DNA from 2 places in the Streptomyces sp. NBC_00385 genome. Region 1 is predicted to be linked to the other one. Evidence: riboswitches for the same ligand, from Rfam matches in the RefSeq annotation. Region 1 holds a riboswitch; the other holds the start of a gene.
What was found. A riboswitch is a leader RNA that binds a small molecule or an ion and turns the genes downstream of it on or off. The one in region 1 is predicted to bind cobalamin.
Positions count from the first base shown of each region.

Region 2: another riboswitch for cobalamin. It lies ahead of OG959_RS37085 (ABC transporter substrate-binding protein); the one in region 1 lies ahead of OG959_RS30670 (cobalamin biosynthesis protein).

Region 1 covers NZ_CP107951.1:6,882,578-6,889,910, reverse strand. Annotated here, with positions in the region: gene OG959_RS30690 (alpha/beta hydrolase) at 1-152, opposite strand, end outside; gene OG959_RS30685 (class II aldolase/adducin family protein) at 224-892, opposite strand; gene OG959_RS30680 (inorganic phosphate transporter) at 1,129-2,391, shown strand; gene OG959_RS30675 (hypothetical protein) at 2,417-2,662, shown strand; cobalamin riboswitch at 2,826-2,957, shown strand; gene OG959_RS30670 (cobalamin biosynthesis protein) at 3,092-4,105, shown strand; gene OG959_RS30665 (cobyric acid synthase) at 4,102-5,643, shown strand; gene cobN (cobaltochelatase subunit CobN) at 5,664-7,333, shown strand, end outside.
Region 2 covers NZ_CP107951.1:8,397,069-8,404,401, forward strand. Annotated here, with positions in the region: gene OG959_RS37075 (hypothetical protein) at 1-369, opposite strand, end outside; gene OG959_RS37080 (acyl-CoA dehydrogenase family protein) at 538-2,469, shown strand; cobalamin riboswitch at 2,577-2,763, shown strand; gene OG959_RS37085 (ABC transporter substrate-binding protein) at 2,824-3,864, shown strand; gene OG959_RS37090 (FecCD family ABC transporter permease) at 3,942-4,949, shown strand; gene OG959_RS37095 (ABC transporter ATP-binding protein) at 4,946-5,761, shown strand; gene OG959_RS37100 (PRC and DUF2382 domain-containing protein) at 5,870-6,907, opposite strand.

The sequences.
Region 1 (7,333 bases):
GCATGCACGGTCAGCCGGCGGTCGGCGGGGAGGGGGCGTCCGGACGGTGCCTTGAGGGCGACGTCGCCGGCGTACCGGCCGGCGGCGACCGCCGCCGCGCCGACGCCGAGGATCGTGGTGACGGCTGCTGCCGTTGCTGTAGCGGGGCGCACGGCTTCAGTGTCGGGGGCGTCGCCGCACGCTGCCAGCGGACGGGGGCCGTCCGGTGCGCCGGCCGGATCCCCTACCGGTTTCCGCGCGGCTGCCCGTACCCCTTCAGCGCTTCCCCGACGTCGCTCAGCTGCTCCGGCGTGAGCAGGGCCGGGGTCCGGCCGGGCACCGAACTCGCGGTGAGCCAGAGGCGGCACAGCCATTCCAGCTGGGCCGTGCGGTCGTACGCCTCGTCGAGGGAGGCGCCGTAGGTGACCGTGCCGTGGTTGCCCAGCAGGCAGCCGGTGCGGCCGCGCAGGGCCGTGAGCATGTTTTCGGCCAGTTCGTCCGTGCCGTAGCGGGCATAGGCGGCGACCCGGACGGGGCCGCCCAGCATCGCTGCGGCGTAGTGCACCGACGGCACCTCGGCGACCAGTGCGGAGACGGCTGTGGCGTGCACCGCGTGGGTGTGCACCACGGCGACCGCGTCGGTGTTCCGGTACACCGCGAGATGGAGCGGGAGTTCGCTGGTGGGGGCCATGGTTCCAAGGATCTGGTTGCCCTCCGGATCGACGCCGGTCAGATCCTCGGGGCGGAGCCGGTCGTACGGCACTCCGCTCGGGGTGACGAGTACGGTCCCGCCGACCCGTGCCGAGACGTTGCCCGAGGTGCCCACGACCAGTCCCTCGGAGGCCGTCCGGCGGGCGGTGGCGACGACCGCATCCCAGGCCTGTTCGATCGAATCCCGCCACTCACCGCTCACACGAAGATCCTTTCAACGGATGAGCGGCCCTGTGCCACCCCTCCCACGACAGCCTCCCCGGACGCCGGATTCCGGGCCCACACCGGCCCGTACCGGAATCCCGCCGTCACCCGTCGGACGAAAAGGGCGGCGGCACTCCGGTTGGGGTCACCGCAACGCCCTGCCCAGTTCATCTTCCGTTCACTCAGGTTGCCTACGGTCCACGTGCCACTGACGTCGAACGATTGCCTGGGTAAATGGAACACATCACGCTGCTGCTCGCGATTGTGATCGTGACAGCTCTAGTGTTCGATTTCACGAACGGTTTCCACGACACCGCCAACGCGATGGCCACCACCATCTCGACCGGCGCACTCAAACCCAAGACAGCGGTGGCCATGTCCGCCGTTCTCAACCTCGTAGGCGCGTTCCTGTCGGTGGAGGTCGCCAAGACGATCTCCGGCGGGATCATCAACGAAGACGGGCTCAGAACCGAGGTCATCTTCGCGGCGCTCGTCGGCGCCATCCTGTGGAATCTCCTGACCTGGCTGGTCGGCCTGCCGTCCAGTTCCTCCCACGCACTGTTCGGCGGCCTGATCGGCGCCGCGGTGATGTCCGCGGGCTGGTCGTCGGTCGACGGCGGCACCGTCGTCACCAAGGTGCTGCTCCCCGCGGTCGCCGCACCGGTCGTCGCCGGTCTGGCCGCGTTGCTGGCCACCAAGCTGACGTACCGCATCGGCGGGAAGGTCAAGGGCGGCGCCCAGGAGAAGGCCACCGCGAAGGGGTACCGCGCCGGCCAGATCGCCTCGGCCGGTCTCGTGTCGCTCGCGCACGGCACCAACGACGCGCAGAAGACCATGGGCATCATCACGCTCGCCCTGGTCACCGGCGGCGTCCTCTCCCCCGGCTCCAACCCGCCGGTCTGGGTCATCGTCTCCGCGGGCCTCGCCATCGCTCTCGGCACCTACCTGGGCGGCTGGCGCATCATCCGCACCATGGGCAGCGGCCTGACCGAACTGAAGCCGCCGCAGGGCTTCGCCGCCCAGACCAGCGCGGCCACCGTCATCCTGGCCTCGTCCCACCTCGGTTTCTCCCTCTCCACGACCCAGTCGTGCTCCGGCGCCGTCATGGGCGCGGGCCTCGGCCGCAAGGGCGGCGTGGTCCGCTGGTCCACCGCCACCCGGATGTTCGTCGCCTGGGGCCTGACCCTGCCGGCCGCCGGTCTGGTCGGCGCGGGCGCGGAGTTGCTCACCAAGCAGGGCACCTGGGGTGTCGTGGTCGTCGCGGCGCTCCTGATCGCCGGCTCCGGTGCGATCTGGGTGCTGTCGCGGCGCAAGCCCGTCGGCCACGACGACGTCGCCCCGGCCGGTGCGGACGCCGAGCCCGCGGGCGTCGTCACCACGGCCATCGCGGCCGTCAGCCCGCCGCCCACCGCGGCCGCTCAGCCCCACGACCTCACGGCCACCATCCCGGCCCCCGCCGGGCCGGTCGCCGACCCGGCCCGACCCGCCACGGTCTAAGAGCCTCCGGTAAGGACAGATCCCCATGAACATCGACTGGGCAGCCCTCGGCACCGTCTTCGGTGTCTCCCTCGTCGCCACCGTCGCGCTGGTGGGCCTCTTCACCCTCGGCGTCGTCGGCCTCTCCAAGCAGCCCGAACCGGCCGCACAGGGCGGCTCGGCGGGCGGTCCGGCGGGCGGTTCGCTCATGCTGGCCCGCGCCGGCGCGTACGTCTGCTTCGGCCTGTGCGCCGCGGCCGTGGCCTACGGCATCTACCTGATCGTCGTCTGATCACCGCCTGAGCCCCACCGGTCCCACCCGCATCGGGCCGGACGCACCACTGGTGCGTCCGGCCCGATGTGCGTCTCAGCACACTGCACCGTCGCAGGTCAACGGCAAGTTGACGGGCGTTCGCAGAGCGTGGTGGACTGCCGGAGCCATTACGGCGACAGCAGAGGAAGCCGGTGCGAATCCGGCGCGGTCCCGCCACTGTCACCGGGGAGCAGTCCCCCACCACTGGAAGTCACGGTCCACGCAAGCGGACTGGAAGGCCGGGGGAACTGCGGATCCGGAAGCCAGGAGACTCTCGTCGCCGTCACGTCGAACCAGGGCGCGGACCCTGAGTGAGGACATATCGCCATGCCCGGCTGCCGTGCGTCCCTTCCTGTGCAACGCAGAACAGGTCCTGAGGTCCTTCGAGGCGCAACGGCCGGCTGAACCGTGCGTGCCGATCGCATCTTCGCGTACGGCGCCACGGCCGGTCTGATCGGCGATCTGCTGCTCGGTGATCCCCGCAGGGGGCACCCGGTCGCCGCCTTCGGGCGGGCCGCGGCAGGCGTCGAACGCCGTCTGTGGCGCGACCACCGCGGGTGGGGCGCCCTGCACACCGTGCTCTGCGCCGGAGGCGCCGCCGGGGGCGCCGCGCTGGCCTCCCGCGCCCTGCGCCGCCACCCCGCCGCGTCCGTCGTCCTGACCGCCGCCGCCACCTGGTCCGTCATCGGCGGTACGTCGCTGGGGCGCGAGGCCCGGGCCATCGGTGGCGCGCTCGCCTCCGGGGACATCGAACGGGCCCGGGAGCGGCTGCCACATCTGTGCGGCCGCGACCCGCAGTCCCTGGACGGTCCGCAGATCGCCCGCGCCGTCGTGGAGTCCGTCGCCGAGAACACCTCGGACGCCGTGGTCGGCGCCCTGGTGTGGGGCGCGCTGGGCGGGGTCCCCGGACTCGTCGGGTTCCGGGCCGCCAACACGCTCGACGCGATGGTCGGTCACAAGTCGCCCCGCTACCGGCGTTACGGCTGGGCCTCGGCCCGCCTCGACGACCTCGCGGGCTGGCCGGGCGCCCGGCTGACGGCCCTCCTCGCCGTGACCGCCGGGGGGCGGCCACGGGAAGCGGTGCACGCCTGGCGGGCCGACGCGGCCAAGCACCCGAGCCCCAACGCGGGCCCCGTGGAAGCCTCGTTCGCCGGCGCGCTCGGCGTACGGCTCGGCGGAACACTCACCTACGGCGGCCGGGTCGAGCACCGTCCCGTGCTCAACGGGGAGACCGGCCGCGCGGTGGAGCCCGCCGACATCGAGCGGGCCGTACGGCTGTCGCGCCGGGTGAGCGCGCTCGCCCTCGGCGTGAGCGTGGCGGCCCGGCTGGGCGCGGGGTTCGCGGCACGAAGGATCGCGGGGGCCCGCACCGCGGGTTCCCGCAGCACGGCACCCCGATTCTCAGAACGGAGACCGACATGAGCGGCGGACTGCTGGTCGCCGGGACCACATCGGACGCGGGCAAGAGCGTCGTCACGGCGGGCATCTGCCGCTGGCTGGTGCGCCGGGGCGTGAAGGTGGCGCCGTTCAAGGCGCAGAACATGTCACTCAACTCCTTCGTCACCCGCGAAGGCGCCGAGATCGGCCGCGCCCAGGCCATGCAGGCCCAGGCCGCCCGGGTGGAGCCGACCGCGCTGATGAACCCGGTGCTGCTCAAGCCCGGCAGCGACCGCTCAAGCCAGGTCGTCCTGATGGGCCGTCCGGTCGGCGAGATGAGCGCACGCGGCTACCACGGCGGCCGGCAGGAGTCGCTGCTGTCCACCGTCGTGGACTGTCTGGAGCAGCTTCGGGGCACGTATGACGCGGTGATCTGCGAAGGGGCGGGCAGTCCGGCCGAGATCAACCTGCGGCGCACGGACATCGTGAACATGGGCATCGCACGGGCGGCGCGCTTCCCGGTGGTGGTCGTCGGCGACATCGACCGCGGCGGGGTCTTCGCCTCGTTCTTCGGTACGACGGCGCTGCTCTCGGCCGAGGACCAGGCGCTGATCGCCGGCTACCTGGTCAACAAGTTCCGCGGCGACGTCTCGCTGCTGGAGCCCGGCCTGGACATGCTGCGCGATCTGACGGGACGGCCGACGTACGGGGTGCTGCCGTTCGCCCACGGCCTCGGCATCGACGAGGAGGACGGTCTGCGGGTCTCGCTGCGCGGCACCGTACGCGAGTCGGTCGTCGCACCGCCGCACGGCGAGGACATCCTGCGCGTCGCCGTGTGCGCCGTGCCGCTGATGTCCAACTTCACCGACGTGGACGCGCTGGCCGCCGAACCGGGCGTCGTCGTGCGGTTCGTGGACCGCGCCGAGGAACTCCACGACGCCGACCTCGTCATCGTGCCCGGCACCCGCGGCACGGTGAAGGCGCTCGCCTGGCTGCGTGAGCGCGGGCTCGCCGACGCACTGCTGCGGCGCGCCGCCGAAGGACGCCCGGTCCTCGGCATCTGCGGCGGCTACCAGATCCTCGGCGAGCACATCGAGGACGACGTGGAGTCGCGCGCCGGGCAGGTCGACGGGCTCGGACTGCTGCCCGTACGCATCCGGTTCGACCGCGAGAAGACCCTCGCCCGCCCGGCCGGGGAGGCCCTCGGCGCCCCGGTCGAGGGGTACGAGATCCACCACGGCGTCGCGGATGTGCGCGGCGGCGAACCCTTCCTCACCGACGGCGGCGGGCAGCGTCTGGACGGCTGCCGGGCCGGCGCCGTGTGGGGCACCCACTGGCACGGCTCGCTGGAGAGCGACACCTTCCGGCGCCGCTTCCTGACCGAGATCGCGAAGGCCGCCGGCCGCCGTTTCGTGCCCGCCCCCGACACCTGCTTCGCCGGACTGCGGGAGGAACAGCTCGACCGCCTCGGCGACCTGATCGAAGAACACGCGGACACCGATGCGCTGTGGCGACTCATCGAGTCGGGCGCACCGGCAGGACTTCCCTTCATCGCCCCCGGAGCACCTGGAGCACGCGCATGAACGCGCCACTGACCGCCCCCATGAGCACCGTGCTGCTGTTGTCGACCGCCGACACCGACCTCCTCGCCGCGCGCGCCTCGGGCGCGCCGTACAGGATCGGCAACCCGACCCGTATCGACGTCCAGGACGAACTGCCCGCACTGATCGAGGGCTGCTCCGTCGCCGTGGTCCGCCTGCTGGGCGGCAAGCGCGCCTGGGAGGAGGGCCTCGCGGCGCTGAAGGCGTCGGGCGTCCCCACCGTCCTGCTCGGCGGTGAGACCGTGCCGGACGCCGAGCTGATGGCCGAGTCGTCCGTGCCGGCGGGCGTCGTCGCCGAGGCGCTGCGCTACCTGGTGGAGGGCGGCCCGGGCAACCTCGTCGAACTGGCCCGCTTCCTCTCCGACACCGTCCTGCTGACGGGGCACGGCTTCGCCGAACCGCAGAAGATGCCCGAGTGGGGCCCGCGCGGCAGCCGTACGTTCACCGAGGGCCGCCCGACCGTCGGCGTGCTCTTCTACCGGGCGCACCACCTGTCCGGCAACACCTCGTTCGTCGACGTGCTGTGCGACGCCGTCGAGGCGCGCGGCGCCAACGCCCTTCCCGTGTACTGCGGTTCGCTGCGCGGCGCGGACGCCGGTCTGTACGAGCTCCTCGGCCGGGCCGACGCCCTGGTCGCCACGGTCCTCGCGGCCGGCGGGACCCGTGCGTCGGACGCCTCCGCCGGGGGCGACGACGAGGCCTGGGACATCGGCGCCCTCGCCGATCTGAACGTCCCGGTGTTGCAGGGGCTGTGCCTGACGTCCTCGCGGGCGGCATGGGACGCGTCGGACGCCGCGCTCTCCCCCATGGACGCGGCGATGCAGGTCGCCATCCCGGAGTTCGACGGCCGCCTCATCACCGTGCCGTTCTCCTTCAAGGAGCAGGGCCCGGACGGAGTGCCGGTGTACCGCGCCGACCCCGAGCGCGCGGCCCGCGTCGCCGGGATCGCGGTGCGTCACGCCGTCCTCAAGCACAAGTCGAACGCCGAGAAGAAGCTCGCCCTCGTCTTCACCGCCTACCCCACCAAGCACTCCCGCGTCGGCAACGCGGTCGGCCTGGACACGCCCGCCTCCGCGGTCCGGGTCCTGGACGCCCTGCGCGACGCCGGATACGGGGTCGCGGAGCACCCGGACAACGGCGACGAGCTGATCCACCGCCTCATCAACGCCGGTGGCCATGACGTGGAGTGGCTGACCGAGGAACAGCTCGCCGCGGCCCCCGCCCGGGTGCCGCTGGCCGACTACCGTGAGTGGTTCGCGAAACTTGAGCCGGGGCTGCGCGACTCGATGCTGGAGCACTGGGGCGAGCCGCCGGGCTCCCTGTACGTGGACGGCGACGACATCGTCCTCGCCTCGCTCCAGTTCGGGAACGTGGTGGTGCTGATCCAGCCGCCGCGCGGGTTCGGCGAGAACCCGATCGCGATCTATCACGACCCGGACATGCCGCCCTCGCACCACTACCTGGCGACGTACCGCTGGCTGGAGAACACGTTCGGCGCGGACGCCGTCGTCCACATGGGCAAGCACGGCACGATGGAGTGGCTGCCCGGCAAGGGTCTCGGACTGTCGGCGGGCTGCGGCCCGGACGCGGTCCTCGGCGAACTGCCGCTGATCTACCCGTTCATCGTCAACGACCCGGGCGAGGGCACCCAGGCCAAGCGCCGCGGCCACGC
Region 2 (7,333 bases), 1.5 Mb from region 1:
GGCCTTGTCCACCACGGGCCGGTCGGCGGGTGCGACGTCCGCCAGCAGCGCGTCGACGTCCAGATGGGTCATGACGGCGGCGGTGACGCGTGCGGTCACCGCCGCCTGCACATCGGGGTCGGAGGCCAGCGGCTCCATCATGTCCACATAGCGGTCCGTGTCCCCGGCTACGCCGCTCGCCCAGCTCGACAGGACGCTCAGCGGGGTGAGCACGGCCGCCACCAGGATCAGCAGGACCGCGAAGAACGAACGCAGACGCAGCCGTGAGCGAGCCGGGGCGCGTTCCTCCAACTGCGCCACCCGGGCCCGCAGGGCTTCCAGTTCGGCGTGCTCGTCCTGTGCCGCGGGCTGATCGGGGTGCCGTTCCATGAACCAAGGGGATGTCCTGTCCGCCCGTACAGCGCGGCGGATTGCTGCAAACAGGTGAGGGGCGGCCGCCGGGCCGTCGTCGTGCCGGGCCTCGTCGGGCGACGGGGAGTCCGGTCCGGACACCGGCCCGTGGAGTGTCCTGGACGATTCCTGATCGTTCCCGGTTTTATGAAGACCATTTTCGACAGTGCCCACACATCGGAAGCCGGGACCGGGCCGGTCACCGGTCCGCTCAGCACCGTGCTCCTGGGTCCGGACGCCCGCCGGGAGCACGGCTTCTGGCGCCGGCTCGTCGCCACCGAGCCGTTCCGCCGGCCGCTCTGGCCGCCTCCCGGCCCCACGCCCGACGAACGCCTCGCCCTGGCCCACGCGCGGCTGCGCACGCTCAACAGCGCACTGGACAGCGCCGCCCGGCCCGCCGCCGACCCCCGCGCCCTGGCCGCACTGCACGAGTGGCTCGCCCCGGTGGACCCGGCGTTCGCCACAGTCGCGGGCATCCACTACAACCTGTTCCTGGGCAGCCTTCTGGACCACGACGCCGACCGCCCCCGTGATCTGTCGGACTTCCTCGGGCTGCGACGGATCGGCACCTTCCTCTGTACGGAGGTGGCGCACGGCAACGACGCCGCCGCCATCGAGACGACCGCCACCTACGACCGCGGACGGGACGGGTTCGTGCTGCACACCCCGCACGCCGGCGCACAGAAGTTCATGCCCAACACCAGTCCGGCCGGCGGCCCCAAGTCGGGTCTGGTCGCTGCCCGCCTGATCGTGGACGGCCGTGATCAGGGGGTCTTCCTGCTGCTGGTGCCGCTCACGGACGCGTCCCGGGCCCTGCCCGGAATCCGGGTGCGCCGGCTTCCCGCACGGATGGGCAGTCCGGTCGACCACTGCCTGACCTCCTTCGACCAGGTCTTCGTGGACCGCGGGGCACTGCTCGGCGGCGCGCAGGGGCGGGTCGGCGACGACGGGGTGTTCCGCAGCGGCACCGAGGGACGCAGGCGCCGCTTCCTCACCTCGATCGGGCGGGTCACCACCGGCCGGATCTGCATGAGCGCCAGCGCGGTCGGCTCCGCCCGCACCACCCTGGCCGTCGCCGTCCGCTACGGCGGCCATCGCTTCGTCTCGGGGGGCCGCGCGGCGCCCCCGGTGCCGGTGGTGGCCCACCGCAGCCACCACGGTCCGCTCGCCGAGGCCATGGCCACCGTCTTCGCGATGAGCCTGCTGCACCGGCGCGTACTCGACCGTTGGGAGAAGGCGGCGGCCCGGCCGCCCGCGGAGCGGGAGGCGGACGAGCGGCTGGTCGACATCGCCAAGGGGTGGATCACCTGGCAGGCCCGGTCCGTGATCGTCGAATGCCGGGAGCGGTGCGGCGCCCAGGGGCTGCTGGAGAACAACGGGATGACCGAACTCGTCACCGGGATCGAGGGCGCCATCACCGCCGAGGGTGACAACCTGGCCATTCACTCCCGGGCGGCGGCCGGACTCCTCCTCGACGCGTCACGGGCCCCGCAGGAGGAACCGGCCGCCGGCGCCACGGGCGGTGACCTCGCCGACCTCCGGTTCCTCGGCCGCCTCCTGGACGAGGTGGAGCGCATCTGGTTCGCCCGGGCGGCGGCACGGATGGCGCGGGCGGCGGACGGTGGCCCGCTGGAGCGCTGGAACGCGGCATCCGGGCCCGCGCTGCGGGGGGTCGAGGCCCATGGGTACCGGCAGGCGGCCCACGCGTACGAGAACGCGCTCGCGGCGCTGCCCGGCGGCGAGGCCCGCGAGCGGCTGGACGAACTGGCCCGGCTGTTCGCGCTGCGCTGGGTCGCACACAACAGCGGGGACCTGCTCGCGGCCGGCCACCTGACCCCCGGTCAGGTAGACGGACTGAGTGATGCCACCGAACAGCTCGTCACCGCGGTCAGCGGCCATCTGCCGGAACTGGCCGCGTCCTTCGCGCTGCCCGGTGAGCTGCTTGCCGACTGGCCCATCACCGGAGCCCGCTACACCGACGCCTACGACGATCCGGGCGCCTCCTGGCACATCGCCGCGGCCCCGGAAGCCACCGGTCCGCGCACCCCCGGTGACGAATCGGTTCACCGCAACGCGTGACCGGTACCGGGCCGCCCCGGAACGGTGGGGTGGCCGGGGCGGTGCGCGGCACGCCGCCCCGGCCACCGCACCGCCCCGCACCGCCGCTGAGCTGCGCGGAGGCTCGTGGTAGCGTGCCCGGAGCCAGTCGAACTCCACGTAGGGGTCAGGGAATCCGGTGCGAATCCGGAACTGACGCGCAGCGGTGAGGGGGACGGGCGGGGCCACGGCCACTGGGAGACCCACGGTTTCCCGGGAAGGCGTCCCGTCCGCATGAACCCGAGTCCGAAGACCTGCTGGCACCCGCGGTCCGGCACCGGGCCGCGGAACTCCGTACGGGCCCCGCGCATGGGCCCAGAGACGCCGAGGTACTCCGTGCCGCCCATAGCCGGCCCCGCCCGCTCCGCCGCCCTGCTCACCGCCGCCCTGATCCTGCTGACGGCCTGCGGCGGCGGCAAGGACAGCACCGCAGCCAAGTCCGGCAAGGCCGACGGCTATCCGGTCACACTGAGGAACTGCGGACGGACCGTCACCGTGGACGCCGCGCCGAAGCGCGCCGTACCGGTCGACCAGGGATCGACCGAGATCCTGCTCTCGCTCGGTCTCGCCGACCGGCTGGCCGCCACGGCCACCTGGACCGACCCGGTGCTGAAGGGCCTGGAGAAGGCCAACGCGGGCGTCCCGAGGATCTCCGACAACCGCCCCTCGTCGGAGAAGGTCCTGGACCGGGAGCCCGACTTCGTCAGCGCCTCCTTCGAATCGACCCTCGCCAAGGGCGGTGTCGCACCGCGCGAGCAGTTCGAGAAGCTGGGCGTCCCCACCTACGTCTCGCCCGCCGACTGCACCGCCAAGGACAACAGCATGGACGGCGACGGAGTCCGCACCGGCGCCCTGACCATGGACAGCGTCTACGCCGAAGTGCGCGAACTGGCCCAGGTGTTCGGCGTTCCCGAGCGCGGCGAGAAACTCGTCGCCGGGCTGCGCGCCCGGGTACGGAAGGCGACGAGCGGCATCGACGCCTCCGGGGCCTCGCTGCTGTACTGGTTCGCCAACTCCGAGGCCCCGTACCTGGCCGGCTGCTGCGGTGCGCCCGGCATCATCACCCGGGAACTCGGCGCGAAGAACGCCTTCGACGACACTCACGAGGAATGGCCGCAGATCAACTGGGAGACGGTCGCCGACCGCAACCCGGACGTACTGGTCATCGGCGATCTGACCCGCAAGTCGCAGACCGCCGAGAGTGCCGCGAAGAAGATCGCCTTCCTGGAGTCCAACCCCGTCACGAAGAACATGGACGCCGTCCGGCACAAGCGCTACGTGCTGCTCAGCGGCCAGGCGATGAACCCGACCATCCGGACCGTCGAGGGCGTGGAGCGCGTGGCCGCAGCCCTGCGCACCTTCGGGCTCGCGGGGTGACGGACACCGAACAGGCCGCGGTACAGCGCGAGGACACGGCCGCGCGCACCGGGCCCGGCCTCCGGCGCGTCCGCGGTATCCGCGAAGGCCTCCTGTGGACCGGTGGGCTCCTGCTGCTCGCCCTGTCCGTCGCCGTCGCCGTCACGATCGGCCCGGCCCGGATCTCCGTCGCCGACGTCTGGTCCGCGGTCGCCTCCCACCTCGGCGCGGGCGAGTCGCGGCTCAGCCCGATCCGCGACGGCATCATCTGGAACCTGCGCATGCCGCGCACCCTGCTCGCCGCCGTCTGCGGCGCGGGGCTCGCGGTCTGCGGCACGGTCATGCAGTCGCTGCTGCGCAACCCGCTCGCCGACCCGTTCGTCCTCGGGGTCTCCTCCGGAGCCTCGACCGGCGCCGTCGTCGTGGTCGTCCTCGGGGTCGGCGGGGGAGCGGTCTCCCTGTCGGCCGGGGCGTTCATCGGGGCCCTGTGCTCCTTCGCCCTGGTCATGCTGCTCAGCCACACCCTCGGCGGCAGCACCGACCGGGTCGTCCTGTCCGGCGTCGCGGCCATGCAGCTCTTCTCCGCGCTCACCTCCTTCGTCGTGATGACCGCCGCCGACGCCGAACAGACCCGAGGCGTGCTGTTCTGGCTGCTGGGCTCGCTCGGCGGCGTCGGCTGGAGCGATGTGTGGATCTGCTCCGCCGTGCTCGCAGTGACCCTGCTGATCTGCCTCGGCCACGCCCGTACGCTCGACGCCTTCGCCTTCGGCCAGGACGCGGCGGCCACCCTCGGCGTCCACGTCGGCCGTACCCGGATCGTCCTGCTGTGCACGACCGCACTGCTGACCGCCGCTCTCGTGAGCTCCGCCGGTGCCATCGGGTTCGTCGGGCTGGTGCTGCCGCACGCGGCCCGGGCGCTCACCGGCTCCGGGCACCGCAGACTGCTGCCGGTGACCGCACTCGCCGGGGCCGTGTTCCTGGTCTGGGTCGACACCCTCGCCCGGACCGTTCTCGATCCGCAGGAGGTACCGGTGGGAGTCGTCACCGCACTGATCGGGGTCCCCGCCTTCGTGCTGGTCCTCCACCGCACCCGGCGGACCCCGTGACCCGGGCCGTCCCCGGCGGCCTGCGGGCCGACCGGGTCAGCAGGGAGGCGGGCGGCCGCCTCATCCTGGACGGTGTCTCGCTCGCACCGCCGCCCGGCGCCACCATCGGGCTGATCGGCCCGAACGGCTCCGGGAAGTCCACCCTCCTGCGGATCCTGGCCGGGGTCCTCGCCCCGGACGCGGGCCTGGTCACCCTCGACGGCGATCCGCTGACCGCGGTCGGCCGACGCACCGTGGCCCGGCGCGTTGCCGTGGTCGACCAGCACGCCGTCACCCAGGTCGAGCTCAGCGTCGTGGACGTCGTACGCCTGGGCCGCATCCCGCACCGCCGTGCCTGGTCGGCGCCGACGGCGGCCGACGAGAGGGCGGTGCGCGAGGCTCTGGAGCGGACCGGTCTCGCGGAACGCCGCGACCAGTCCTGGCACACGCTGTCCGGCGGTGAACGCCAGCGCGTCCAGATCGCCCGCGCGCTCGCCCAGCAGCCGCGCGAACTGCTCCTGGACGAACCGACCAACCATCTGGACATCCAGCACCAGCTCGAACTGCTGGCCCTGGTCACCGCGTTGCCGCTCACCGCTGTCGTCGCCCTGCACGATCTCAATCTGGCCGCGATGTTCTGCGACCGGATCGTGGTGATGGACGGGGGAAAGGCCGTCGCGGGCGGCACTCCGGCGGAAGTGATCACGGAGAAGCTCATCGCCGACGTCTACCGGGTACGGGCCGTCGTGACCCCGGACGGACCGCAGGGGCGGCCCTCGGTGCGCTTTCGTCCGGGGCGGCCCGAGGTTCCCGCGGCGTCCGCGTCGGTCTGAGGCGCTCCGCCGCGGGGTTGCCCCCGCCGCGGAGCGCGAGGGGCGGACCCCGGTGCGGGGCCCGCCCCTCGCGGTGCGGTACGGCCGTCCGGCGCGGTGTGCCGGGGGTCAGCGGTGCCGGCCCTGGCCGAACTCGCCGCCCGTGTCCTTGCCGCCCATGTCCTTGCCGCTCTTGCTGGTGCCGTCCGCGTAGTCGATCTGCTCCTTGCGCAGCTCGGCGGAGACTTCCTTCTGCTCGGTCACCTTCTTCGTTTCCATCCGCACCCGCTCGACCGGCACGGTCTCCTTGCGCATCGTGGCGCGTTCGGCGTGCAGGGTGACCTCCACGTCCTGCTCGGTGATGTCGGACCGGTCGGCCGCCTTGTCGCCCGGACGGAGCGGTTCACGGACCACGCGCACCTCTTCGTGCGTGACGGGCACGGTCCGGGTGACGTTCTCGGTGACGACGTACTTGTGGAGACGGGCCTTGCCGCTCTCGTACTCCTCGGTGCCGATGTGCAGCTGTTCCTCGGAGCGGATCAGTTCCTCCTTGCCGCTGAGGTCGGCGCTGGAGCGTTCCGCTCCCGCACCGGCTCCGACCAGCGGACGGGACGTGCCCGAGGTTTCGGTGTCGCGGTGCCTGCCGGTCCCGGTGCCCGCACCGGCCATGCCGGCCGACGTGGTCCTGTCGGTCGTGCGGCCCGTGCCCGCGGCGCCCATGGCCCCGGCCCCGGCTGCCGCGCCGGCTCCGGCCGCGCCCATGGTGCCCGTGCCGGTCGTGGTCGGTGCGTCGGCACTCGTGGTGCCGGCGGCCCCGGCGCGGTCACCGAGGTTGGCCTTGGTATTCCGGCTCAGGCCGTAGTGCCGGTAGAGCTCTTCCTCCTCGGAGACGGACAGATGGGCGTCCGCGTCCACCCGGGGGGCTTCCTTCACCCGGTCCTTCGGATGCGAGATGTGCAGGTCGGAGCCCACGCGACGGGCTCCGGCGAGGGGCACGAAACTCTCCTTCATACCGAACAGGCCGGTCTTCACCGTGATCCAGTCCGGCCGGCCGGTGTTGTCGTCGACATACACCCGCCCCACGTTGCCGATCTTCTCGCCCTCGGTGTCGTACACCGTCAGGCCGTCGAGCTCTCCGGAATCCGTGAAACCGTCAGCGGCTCCCATGACCGATTCCTCCTCGCCCGGGCGCGTCCTGTGGGTGGGTCCAGCAGGGGAGGCGCGTCCGGATTCCATCGCGCCTCACCCGGATGGGCGCTGCAACCGCCCGGCCGACGGACGCCGGCCGCCGTACCCGCCCCACGTCGGTGCAGGCCCCGTGCGATGCGGCTGTGGGGCTGCCGGCCCGATTAGGCCAATCGAGTGAACGGGGGCGGGGAGGTCACGTGGGCCCGCCCACCGGAGGGCCGGGCGGAACGGCCGCACCGTGCGGCACCCGGAACGGACCGCGTTCTCCGCCTTCACCCGGCATCGGACCCGCCCTCGTCGGGCGCCCGCACTCCACCGCCTCTGAACAGGCCGTTCCCACCGGGGGCGAATTTCCGGGAAACCCTTGACACCCGCTGGGGGTGCCCGCATCCTTTCGCCAGAAAT